DNA from 2 places in the Streptomyces broussonetiae genome. Region 2 is predicted to be linked to the other one. Evidence: riboswitches for the same ligand, from Rfam matches in the RefSeq annotation. Region 2 holds a riboswitch; the other holds the start of a gene.

The links. Region 2 has a riboswitch for S-adenosylmethionine ahead of GQF42_RS47180 (putative leader peptide). Riboswitches for the same ligand answer to the same signal wherever they lie in the genome.
Region 1: another riboswitch for S-adenosylmethionine. It lies ahead of thrC (threonine synthase); the one in region 2 lies ahead of GQF42_RS47180 (putative leader peptide).

Annotation. Positions count from the first base shown of each region.
Region 1 is NZ_CP047020.1:4,534,828-4,539,867, reverse strand. It holds gene otsB (trehalose-phosphatase) at 1-199, shown strand, start outside; gene GQF42_RS20950 (alpha,alpha-trehalose-phosphate synthase (UDP-forming)) at 175-1,593, opposite strand; gene GQF42_RS20945 (glucosyl-3-phosphoglycerate synthase) at 1,680-2,624, opposite strand; SAM riboswitch class I at 2,785-2,928, shown strand; gene thrC (threonine synthase) at 2,946-4,229, shown strand; gene GQF42_RS20935 (MoaD/ThiS family protein) at 4,226-4,501, shown strand; gene GQF42_RS20930 (cold-shock protein) at 4,934-5,040, shown strand, end outside.
Region 2 is NZ_CP047020.1:494,457-499,496, reverse strand. It holds gene GQF42_RS02530 (ABC transporter permease) at 1-581, opposite strand, end outside; gene GQF42_RS02525 (ABC transporter substrate-binding protein) at 585-2,204, opposite strand; gene GQF42_RS47180 (putative leader peptide) at 2,419-2,535, opposite strand; SAM riboswitch class IV at 2,570-2,683, opposite strand; gene GQF42_RS02520 (DUF1684 domain-containing protein) at 2,772-3,596, opposite strand; gene GQF42_RS02515 (LLM class F420-dependent oxidoreductase) at 3,672-4,595, opposite strand; gene GQF42_RS02510 (NtaA/DmoA family FMN-dependent monooxygenase) at 4,687-5,040, opposite strand, start outside.

The sequences.
Region 1 (5,040 bases), 4.0 Mb from region 2:
GGGCGATCTGCCCGCCTTCGCAGCCGTCGAGCAGCTCCGCTCGGACGGCGTCCCCGGCCTGCTGGTCTGCAGCGGCAGCACGGAGGTCACGGAACTGGCCGAACGGGCGGACGTGGTGGTCGACGGCCCGGCCGGCGTCGTCGCGCTGCTGCGGTCGCTGGCGGCCGAGATCGATCACCGCTCCAGCGCGGCCAGCTGATCCAGGAACCACTTCGCGGGCGGCAGCGCCGTGGCCGCCGCGGCCAGCCGCTTGGACCGCTCCGCCCGCTCGCCCGCCGGCATGCCCAGCGCCGCGTGCAGCGCCTGGGCCATACCCCCGATGTCGTACGGGTTCACCCCGATCGCGTCCTCGCCCAGCTCCTCGTACGCCCCGGCCTCCCGCGACAGCACCAGCACGCACCCCTCGTCGGAGACGACCGGCACCTCCTTGGCGACCAGGTTCATACCGTCCCGGATCGGATTGACCAGGGCGACGTCGGCGAGCCGGTACGCGGCGAGCGAGCGCGCGAAGTCGTCCTTGACGTGCAGCACCACCGGGCGCCAACCAGCCGTCCCGTACTGCGCGTTGATCTCCTCCGCGACCCGCTGCACCTCGGCGGTGTACTCCCGGTACACGGCGAGATCCTGCCGGGAGGGGTAGGCGAACGCGAGGTGCACCACGCGCTCGCGCCACTCGGGGTGGTCGTCCAGCAGCTGCCGGTACGCCAGCAGTCCGCGCACGATGTTCTTGGACAGCTCGGTGCGGTCCACCCGGACGATCGTCCTGCGGTTCTCGCCGATCTCGCGGCGCAGCGCCGTCATCCGCTCGTCCACGTCCGGCTCGTGCGCCCGTGTGCGCAGGAAGTCCGCGTCCGCGCCGAGCCCGTGCACGCCGATCGCCGTACCCGTGGTGATCCCGGGTCCGAGGACCGCCTCGCAGCACGCCGTGAACGCGTCCGCCCAGCGCCCCGTCAGGAAGGCCGCCCGGTCCGCGCCCAGGATGCCCTGCAGCAACTCGGCCGCGATGTCGTCGGGCAGCAGCCGGAAGTAGTCCGGCGGGGCCCACGGGGTGTGCGAGAAGTGGCCGATGCGCAGGTCGGGCCTGAGGTGCCGGAGCATCCGGGGCGCGAGCGCGAGGTGGTAGTCCTGCACGACCACCGCGGCCCCCACGGCCGCCTCCTCGGCCAGCGCCTCCGCGAACGCCCGGTTGTAGGCCTGGTACGACGCCCACTGCCGCCGGAACCGCGCGTCGAAGACCGGCTCCAGCGGGGTCTGGTACAGCATGTGGTGGACGAACCACAGCACCGAGTTGGCGATCCCGTTGTACGCGTCGGCGAAGACGTCCGGGGCGATGTCCAGCATCCGCACCCGCTGCCCGCCGGTGTCCTCGGCCGGCAGCAGCCCGCCCTGCGCCCGCCGGACGGCCTCCCGGTCGCCGTCGCCCAGCGCCGCGCACACCCACACCGAGTCCGCGTCCGACCCGATGGCCGACAGCCCCGAGACCAGCCCGCCGCCGCCCCGCTTGGCGCGCAGCGAGCCCTTCTCGTCCGCCGTGTACGAAACCGGGCCGCGGTTGGACGCGACCAGCACCTCGGCACCGTGCGTGGAAGCCATGGTCCTCAACCTAGCCCGGCCCGGAAACCCTCAAACGTGTGCCCACGCCCGACACCGCCGCCGTATACGAACTCAGGCCATCCTCCTCAGGCCACCTTGCGCTCGGCGTACTCCGCGATCTCCACCATCGGCGGCCGCTCCTCGGTGTCCACCGAGTAGGTGCGCGGCTCGAAGCCGTCCTCGCCCCGCTCGAACTGGGTCAGCGAGGGGCGCACCAGGTGGCCCCGGGCCAGCCGGAGCTGGGCGGTGCGGTAGATGGCCGCGGCCATCCGGCCGAGCGCCTGGCCGTCCTGGTGCCGGTGCCTGCGCACGCCGACGTCCACCTGGGCCAGCGCGTCGAGGCCCACCAGGTGCAGGGCGTCGACCAGCATGCCCAGTTCCACGCCGTAGCCGACCGGGAAGGGCAGTTGTTCCAGCAGGCCGCGGCGGGCCGCGTACTCGCCGCCGAGCGGCTGCACGAACCCGGCCAGCTGCGGCCAGTGCATGTTCAGCAGCGGGCGGGCCATCAGCTCGGTGACCCGTCCGCCCTGCCCGGCGGCCGAGCCGAGAGGGCGGTCGTACATGGCCTTGACCAGGGCCACCTCGGGGTCGGTGAGCAGCGGGCCGACGATTCCCGAGACGAAGTCGGAGGAGAACTCCCTGAGGTCCGCGTCGATGAAACAGATGATGTCCCCGGAGGTGACGAGAAGCGAGCGCCACAGGACTTCACCCTTGCCGGGGACGGCCGCGATGCGGGGCAGGATCTCGTCGCGGTGAACGACCCGCGCGCCCGCGGCGGCGGCGACCTGGGAGGTGCGGTCGGTGGAGCCGGAGTCGACGACGACGATCTCGTCGACGAGACGGACCTCCTCCACGAGGTCGCGGCGGATGGCCGTGACGATGTCGCCGACGGTCTGCTCCTCGTTGAGCGCGGGCAGCACGACGCTGATCGTCTGGCCCGTGCGCTGCTTGGCGGCCAGGATCCGGTGCAGCGGGCGGTCGGCCACGGACCAGGAACGGGTGGCCAGCCAGCGCTCGACTTCTTCCAGCACGGTCTGTGGCTCCTCACTGTTCGTGATCACGTGGGGTCATGCGGTGATCAATCTCGCGGTTCGGACGACTATCTCAACTGTCCTGGGCTTCGGTTACAGTCTTGAGCAACGCCGATGACCATCGCATGTCGAGGGGCGCGCGCGTTCCACAACCGCATACAGCTCATCCAGAGGGGCAGAGGGACACGGCCCGATGAAGCCCCGGCAACCCTCCAGCCGGTCTCGTTTTTCACAAGCGAGGCTCCCGGCTAGGGAAGGTGCCAAATCCGTCTCACGGCGAGATGCGTCGTGAGGAAGATGAGGAGAAAGGGCCTCGCCTCCATGGCTGTGCAGACAGTTGCAAGTTCCAGCACCTCCACCGTCGACCTCGGTCCCGCCGTGGCGCTGAGCTGTCGCGAGTGCGGTCACCGCGTCCCGCTCGGCCCGGTCTTCGCGTGCGAGGAGTGTTTCGGTCCGCTGGAGGCCGCCTACGACTTCTCCGGCTACGACACCGAGGAACTGCGCCGGCGGATCGAGTCCGGTCCGGCCAGCATCTGGCGGTACGCGCCCCTGCTGCCCGTCCCGGCGGACGTGGCCGACAAGCCGAACCTGAACCCGGGCTGGACCAACCTCGTCAAGGCCGACAACCTCGCCCGCGAACTGGGCGTCACCGGCGAGCTGTTCGTGAAGGACGACTCCGGCAACCCGACGCACTCCTTCAAGGACCGCGTCGTCGCCCAGGCCCTGGAGGCCGCCCGCGCCTTCGGCTTCACCACCCTGTCCTGCTCCTCCACGGGCAACCTGGCGGGTGCCGTCGGTGCCGCCGCCGCCCGCGCCGGCTTCCGGTCCTGCGTGTTCATCCCGCACGACCTGGAGGAGGGCAAGGTCGTCATGGCCGCGGTCTACGGCGGCGAGCTGGTCGGCATCGAGGGGAACTACGACGACGTCAACCGCTTCTGTTCCGAGCTGATCGGCGACCCGGCCGGCGAGGGCTGGGGCTTCGTCAACGTCAACCTGCGCCCGTACTACGCGGAGGGCTCCAAGACCCTGGCGTACGAGATCTGCGAGCAGCTCGGCTGGCGGCTGCCGGACCAGCTGGTGATCCCGATCGCCTCCGGCTCCCAGCTCACGAAGATCGACAAGGGTCTGAAGGAGCTGATCGAGCTGGGCCTGGTCGAGGACAGGCCGTACAAGATCTTCGGCGCGCAGGCCGCGGGCTGCTCGCCGGTGTCCACCGCCTTCAAGGCCGGTCACGACGTGGTCCGCCCGCAGAAGCCGAACACCATCGCCAAGTCCCTCGCCATCGGCAACCCGGCCGACGGGCCGTACGTCCTGGACATCGCGCGCCGTACCGGCGGTGCGGTGGAGGACGTGACCGACGAGGAAGTCGTCGACGCGATCAAGCTGCTGGCCCGCACGGAGGGCGTCTTCGCGGAGACGGCGGGCGGTGTGACGGTCGGCGTCACCCGCAAGCTGCTCAAGGAAGGCCTCCTGGACCCGGCGAAGACCACGGTGGTCCTCAACACCGGCGACGGGCTCAAGACCCTCGACGCGGTGGCCGGCACCGGCCTGAGCGCCACCATCCGCCCGACCCTGGACTCCTTCCGAGAGGCTGGCCTCGCATGAGCGTGACCGTTCGCATCCCCACCATCCTGCGCACCTACACCGGCGGCCGGGCCGAGGTCGCCGCCGAGGGGGCGACCCTCGCCGAGGTCATCGAGGACCTGGAGAAGAACCACACCGGGATCTCCGCCCGTGTCCTGGACGACCAGGGCAAGCTGCGCCGGTTCGTGAATGTCTACGTCAACGACGACGACGTCCGCTTCGAGCAGGGCCTTGAGACGGTGACCCCCGACGGCGCCGGTGTCTCCATCATTCCGGCGGTCGCCGGCGGCTGATATATACCCTCGGTAACCGCAGTTACCGACTGTTCATCGAATGGCCCCTTCCGTGAGAGAAACGGAGGGGGCCATTCAGCGTGATTGAGCGCGGTAGAGTTGGGGAACGCGTTCCGATCTCGAAGGTCACGGGCCCCGGATTCCCCACCGCGGGCCCGATAAGAAGCAGCCAAAGTGTGCGGGCTTTCTGTGGCTTTTGTTCCGCTTTGCGCGGCCCGACTTGCCCTGAATTCAGCCGAAGTTTAGGTAGATTCCGGACCGGGCTCGTCCAGATTTCTCGTCCGATTGACCTGTTGCAGACGGCAGTTGGACAGATACATTCAGCCGCGGTCGACGCGTTCCGGCGCACGCCCCCGACCGATGGGGGGTGAGGTCTGACCCGGGTCCGCGAAGTGTGGATCTGTGCAAGGGCCAGTAATAGGGGAGTTAGGCATGGCTCAGGGCACCGTCAAGTGGTTCAACGCGGAGAAGGGGTACGGCTTCATCGCGGTCGACGGTGGTGCGGACGTCTTCGTCCATTACAGCGCCATTCAGATGGA
Region 2 (5,040 bases):
GCGATCTGCGCACCGGTCGGCACCGCCAGAGTCAGCGCAGGCAATACCAGCCCCTTGAATCCGTCGTTGCCGAACGCGGGGAACCAGTGCAGCCGGAAGGAGAACGTCTCGACGAGCAGCAGCCCCACCCAGAACGTCGGGACAGACACCCCCAGCGGCGGCAGCGACAGCAGCAGCTGCCGCAGCCAGCGCCGAGAGGTATAGGTGGCCAGCACCGCCAGACCGCCGCCGAGGGCCACCGCGAGCAGCAGGGCCGCCCCGGTCAGCTGGAGGGTCTGCGGCAGCGCGTCGGCCAGTGTCGAGGTGACTGGGCGGCCGGTGGACACCGAGTCGCCGAAGTCCCCGCGCACCGCCCGGCCGAGGTACTCGGCGTATTGCACCAGCACCGGCTTGTCGAAGCCGTACTCGTGCCGCAGGGCGGCGATCTGCTGCGGGTCGACCTGCCCCGAGTCCATTCCGGCACTGGCCATTGCCGTGACCGGATCGCCCGGCAGGTAGTCCAGCACCAGGAACGAGACCGTGTAGGCCGCCCACAGCACCCCGGCCGCCTGGCCGAGCCGTTTGATCACATAGCGGCGCATGCGCTACCCGATCCAGGTGTCGTGCAGCTGGATCCGGCTGGAGGCGTCGAAGTTCAGGTCGTGCACCTTCTTCGACACCCCGAGCTGGGTCTGGAGTTCCACCACCGGCACGTAGTAGGCGTTCTGCACGAGCGACTGCTGTGCCTGGGTGACCAGTTGCCTGCGCTTGGCCGGGTCGACGGTCGCGGCCTGTTCGGAGAGCGCCGTGTCGAGGGAACTCGCAGGCAGGTGGTAGAAGTTGGCCAGCTTGGTGGAGAAGGAGCTGCGCAGGATGTCCGGGTCGGCGCGGGTCACGTTCCCCCACGCCGCGTCGAAGTCACCCGACTGGAGGGTTGGGGCGAACTGCGTGACCTGGAGCTGCTTGAGGGCCACGTCGACACCGACGGCCTTGAGCTGCTGCTGGATCAGCTCCAGCGCGGGCTGGTTGGTGGAGGCGTTGGGGAACCACTTGACGGTCAGGCTCAGCTTCTTGCCGTCCTTGGTGCGGATGCCGTCGCTGCCGGTCTTCCAGCCGGCCGCGTCCAGCAGGGACTTGGCTTTGGCCGCGTCGGACGCCAGGTCGGAGGCGAGGCTGGTGTGGTCGGGTGTGGTGTGGGCGAGGACGCTGGTCGCCGGCTGGGTGCCGGTCGGGAACACGGTGTCCGCGATCTGCTGCCGGTCGACGGCGTACAGGATCGCCTGGCGCACTCGCGCGTCCTTCAGGGCCGGCCGTGAGTTGTTGAGGCCGAGGCCGAACACGACGCCGGGGTTGGCCCGTCGCTGCAGGGTGACCTGACCGCCCTTGAGCGCCGCCTCGTTGGCCTTGCCGACGCTGCTGATCGCGTCGACCTGGCCGGACTGGAGACTTCCGGCCCGTACGCCCGCCTCCTGGACAACCTTGAACACCAGCTTGTCCAGGTACGCCTCGCCCTTCTTGCTCCACCGCGAGGAACCCCACGTGTATCCCGTGCGCTTGGTCAGGGTGATCGACTGGTTCTGCACGTACTGCTTCAGCACGAAGGGCCCGGATCCGATCACCCCGTCGCTGCACTTCTGCTGCGGGGTCTCCTTCACGCTCGCCGACGACTCGATCCCCAGCGAGTGGGTCGAAGTCGCCTGCAGAAACTGGGCGTTGGGCTGGCTGAAGGTCACCTTGACGGTGAGCGGGTCGACCGCCGTGGTGCTCTTGACGCCGCTCAGGTAGCCCTCGGCGAGCGTCCCCAGGGCGCCGAGCTTAGGCACCGCGTCGAAGTTGTCCTTGACGACCTGCGCGGTCAGCTTCGAGCCGTCGCTGAAGGTGACACCCGACCTCAGATGGAACGTGAACGTCGTGGCGTCGGAACTGACCTTCCAGCTCTTCGCCAGCCACGGCACGATCTTGCCGGTCTTCGGGTCCTGGTCCGTCAGGGAGTCCACGATCTGGCGCACCGAGTAGATGGTCTCGTTGCTGGCGACCTGCTGCGGATCCACGCAGCCGGCGTCCGAACCCACCGCGAAGGTCAGGGTGCCGCCGGACTTGGGCTGCCCGGCGCCGCTGCCGGAACCGCCGCCGCCGGAGCCGCAGGCGGTCAGCAGAACACTGGTGGTCACAAGGGCGGTCAGTGCCGCCCACCGGGAGGTTCTGACATCGGAAAGTGCAGTCACGGAGGGCTTCTCCTACTCGTGTCACCAGGCACGGGTGTGGTGCAGGGCACGGCCGTGCGTGGGCGTGCGGCCCCGGCCGGCGCGACGCCGGTGCCGAGGGAGCGCTGTGCAGACGGGGAGCAGAGCGAAAAGGGGGGATCAAAGACAGACGGAGATCAGGCGCAGGCGGGTGCGACGACAGATGCCGTACTGCGACCAGCGGCGGGAAGGCCCGTCAGGCCTGACAGAGACAGCTGGTCGAGCGCTTGAGGTCGATGTGACGCCGGCGCGAGAGCCGGGAGAACACGGTGGCGCCGGTGAAGCGGGCGCTGAGGTCACCACCGTGCCGCATATCGGTCCTCCACATATCCGGCCCCGGTCACGGGGCCACGCGCTTGCGGACATCATCGGTGATCCCGCCGGGCTTTCACCTGGAGCACCCCACCGCGTGGGAGGGTTGCCGGTCAGCGAGCCAGGGCTTGACGCTGACACTCAATGCCGTTCGTGATCGTACGGAGCGGTCTTGTCGTACGTCAATGGCGCAAAAGGACGCCTTGTATGGGGAGTCGGGGCGAGAGTGCGTCCAGCTCAGGAGCCGCCGCGCTCGCGGGGGATCTTCTGACCGGCTTCGATCGCCACCGGCAGCCGGTTCTCGACTGGGGGCAGCGGGCAGGTGGCCAGGTCCGTGTAGGCGCACGGCAGGTTGGTGGCACGGTTGAAGTCCAGGGCGACCGTACCGTCGGCGGCGGGCGGATCGAGGGCCAGGGCCCGGTTGGCGGCGTAGGTGGTGACCCCGGAGGTCTCGTCGGTGAACAGCACCATCAGCCGTCCCGCACCGTGGCCGGGGAACGCGGTCAGCGACAGCGGGCGCCCGTCGAGTTCGAACTCGACTCTGCCCGGGGCGTCGTAGACATGCTCAAGGCCCTCGACCGCGGCGCCCACGGTGGTCGGCCGCGGAGTGTCGAAGGGGATGTAGCGGCCCGTCACGGCCCAGCGCGGGTCGGGGGCGTAGGCGGGCGTTCCGGTGAAAGCCGTGCGCAGCGGCGCGTCCGGGTGCCGGGGGCGCACGATGTCCTGGCCGCCGCGCCTGGCGACCTCGATGACGGCGTCTCCCCAGAGGGCGTCGACGCCGCCGCGCTCGGGAAGCACGCCGAAGCGGTGCTCGCCGCGCACCGGCGCCCCGTCGACGACCAATTCCTCGGCGTCGTCGAGGTCTACGACGACGCCTTCGGGGCCGGTGCGCCACGCGCCGGGCGCGTCCGGGAAGCGCTGGGGTCGGTCGTCGAGCCAGTGCAGGCCGGTGATCGCCAGGAACCCGTGCGGGGCGGCGAGCCGGGCCTCCTGGGCTCGGTACCACTCCAGCCAGGTCTCGGTGAAGGCGTGGAGGTCCGTGGTGGCGGCCTCGGTGGTCATGGGGAATCTCCTTTGTGCCGGGGGGGGGGGCCTTCGGGCAGGGGATACAGGGGGTTGTCGAGCGGACGGGTGTACTCAGCCGGCCAGTTCGCCGAGGAGTCGCCAGGTGCGTCGGCGATCGCCTTCTCCCGCGATCTCGGTGCCCGAGAACACGACCTCGGTGGCGCCGGCGTCGCGGTAACGGCGTACCTCGGCCTCGACCGTCTTCTCGTCGCCGATCACGGCCAGGTCGGCGGCCCGCCGGCCGCCGGAGAGTTCGATGACTCGCGCGTAGGACGGGATCTGTTCGTAGAAGGCGAGGTTCTCGGCGGCCTTGGCCCGCACCGCATCGACATCGTCCGTGACCACGCCGGGCACCAGGGCCACGATCCTGGGCGCGGGGCGGCCTGCGGCCTCGGCCGCGGCGTTCAGGGCGGGCACGATGTGGTCGGCCAGGGCGCGCGGTCCTGCCAGATAGGGCAGGATGCCGTCGGCAAGCTCGCCGCTGGCCCGCAGAGCCTGCGGCCCCATCGCGGCGACGAGTAGGGGGACGCCGTTCTCGGCACCTGGTACCCGCGCCGGGATCGGTGTGGTGGCGGTGAGCAGCTCGCCGTGAAAGTCGGCCGTACCGGTCTTGGTCAACTGCCGCAGGGCGGTGAGGAATTCGCGCAGCCGGGCGATGGGCCGTTCGAAAGGCAGGCCGAAGCCCGTCTCCGTCAGCAGTTTCGTGCCCAGAGCCAGACCGAGGTGGTAGCGGCCGTGGGTCGCGGCCTGGGCGGTCTGGGCCTGGCTGGAGACGAGCAGCGGGTGCCGGCCGAAGACGGGGATAGCGGAGGTGCCGACCTGCAGTCCGGGCACCTCGCGCCCGACGATCCCCGCGAGCTGGGGTGAGTCCGCGCCGAAGGTCTGCCCGAACCAGGCCGACGTGACACCGAACTCCGCGGCTTCCTTGGCCAGTTGGACGGTGGCGTCGACCTGGTTCGGCGCGTCGGACGCGTTGAGCGCTACTCCAACAGTCATGTCAGTCAGAACGGGCGTCGGCCGAACCCGCATTCCGGTCGGCGTGTGACAGCTTCTTGTCAGTCATGTGTACAAGGGCCGGCTCGGGGGCTCAGCCCGCCTGTCGTCGGTCCGGTGCGGACCTGTGGATGAGGGGTGCGCGCAGGCCGAGGTGCTCGCGCAGGGTGGTGCCGGTGTACTCGGTGCGGTAGATCCCGCGTTCCTGCAGTTCCGGGACGAGCAGGTCGACGATGTCGTCGAGGCCGTCGGGGATGAGGTAGGGCGTGATGTTGAAGCCGTCGATCGCGCCGTGCCGCACGAAGTGGGCGAACTTGTCGGCCAGGCCGGACGGGGTGCCGACGTGCCCGCGCTGCGGGCCGAGCGCGATGACGGTCTCGCGCAGCGACCAGCCGTGCGCCTCCGCCTTCGCCCGCCATTCGGCCATCACCGTGCGCGGGTCGGTGAT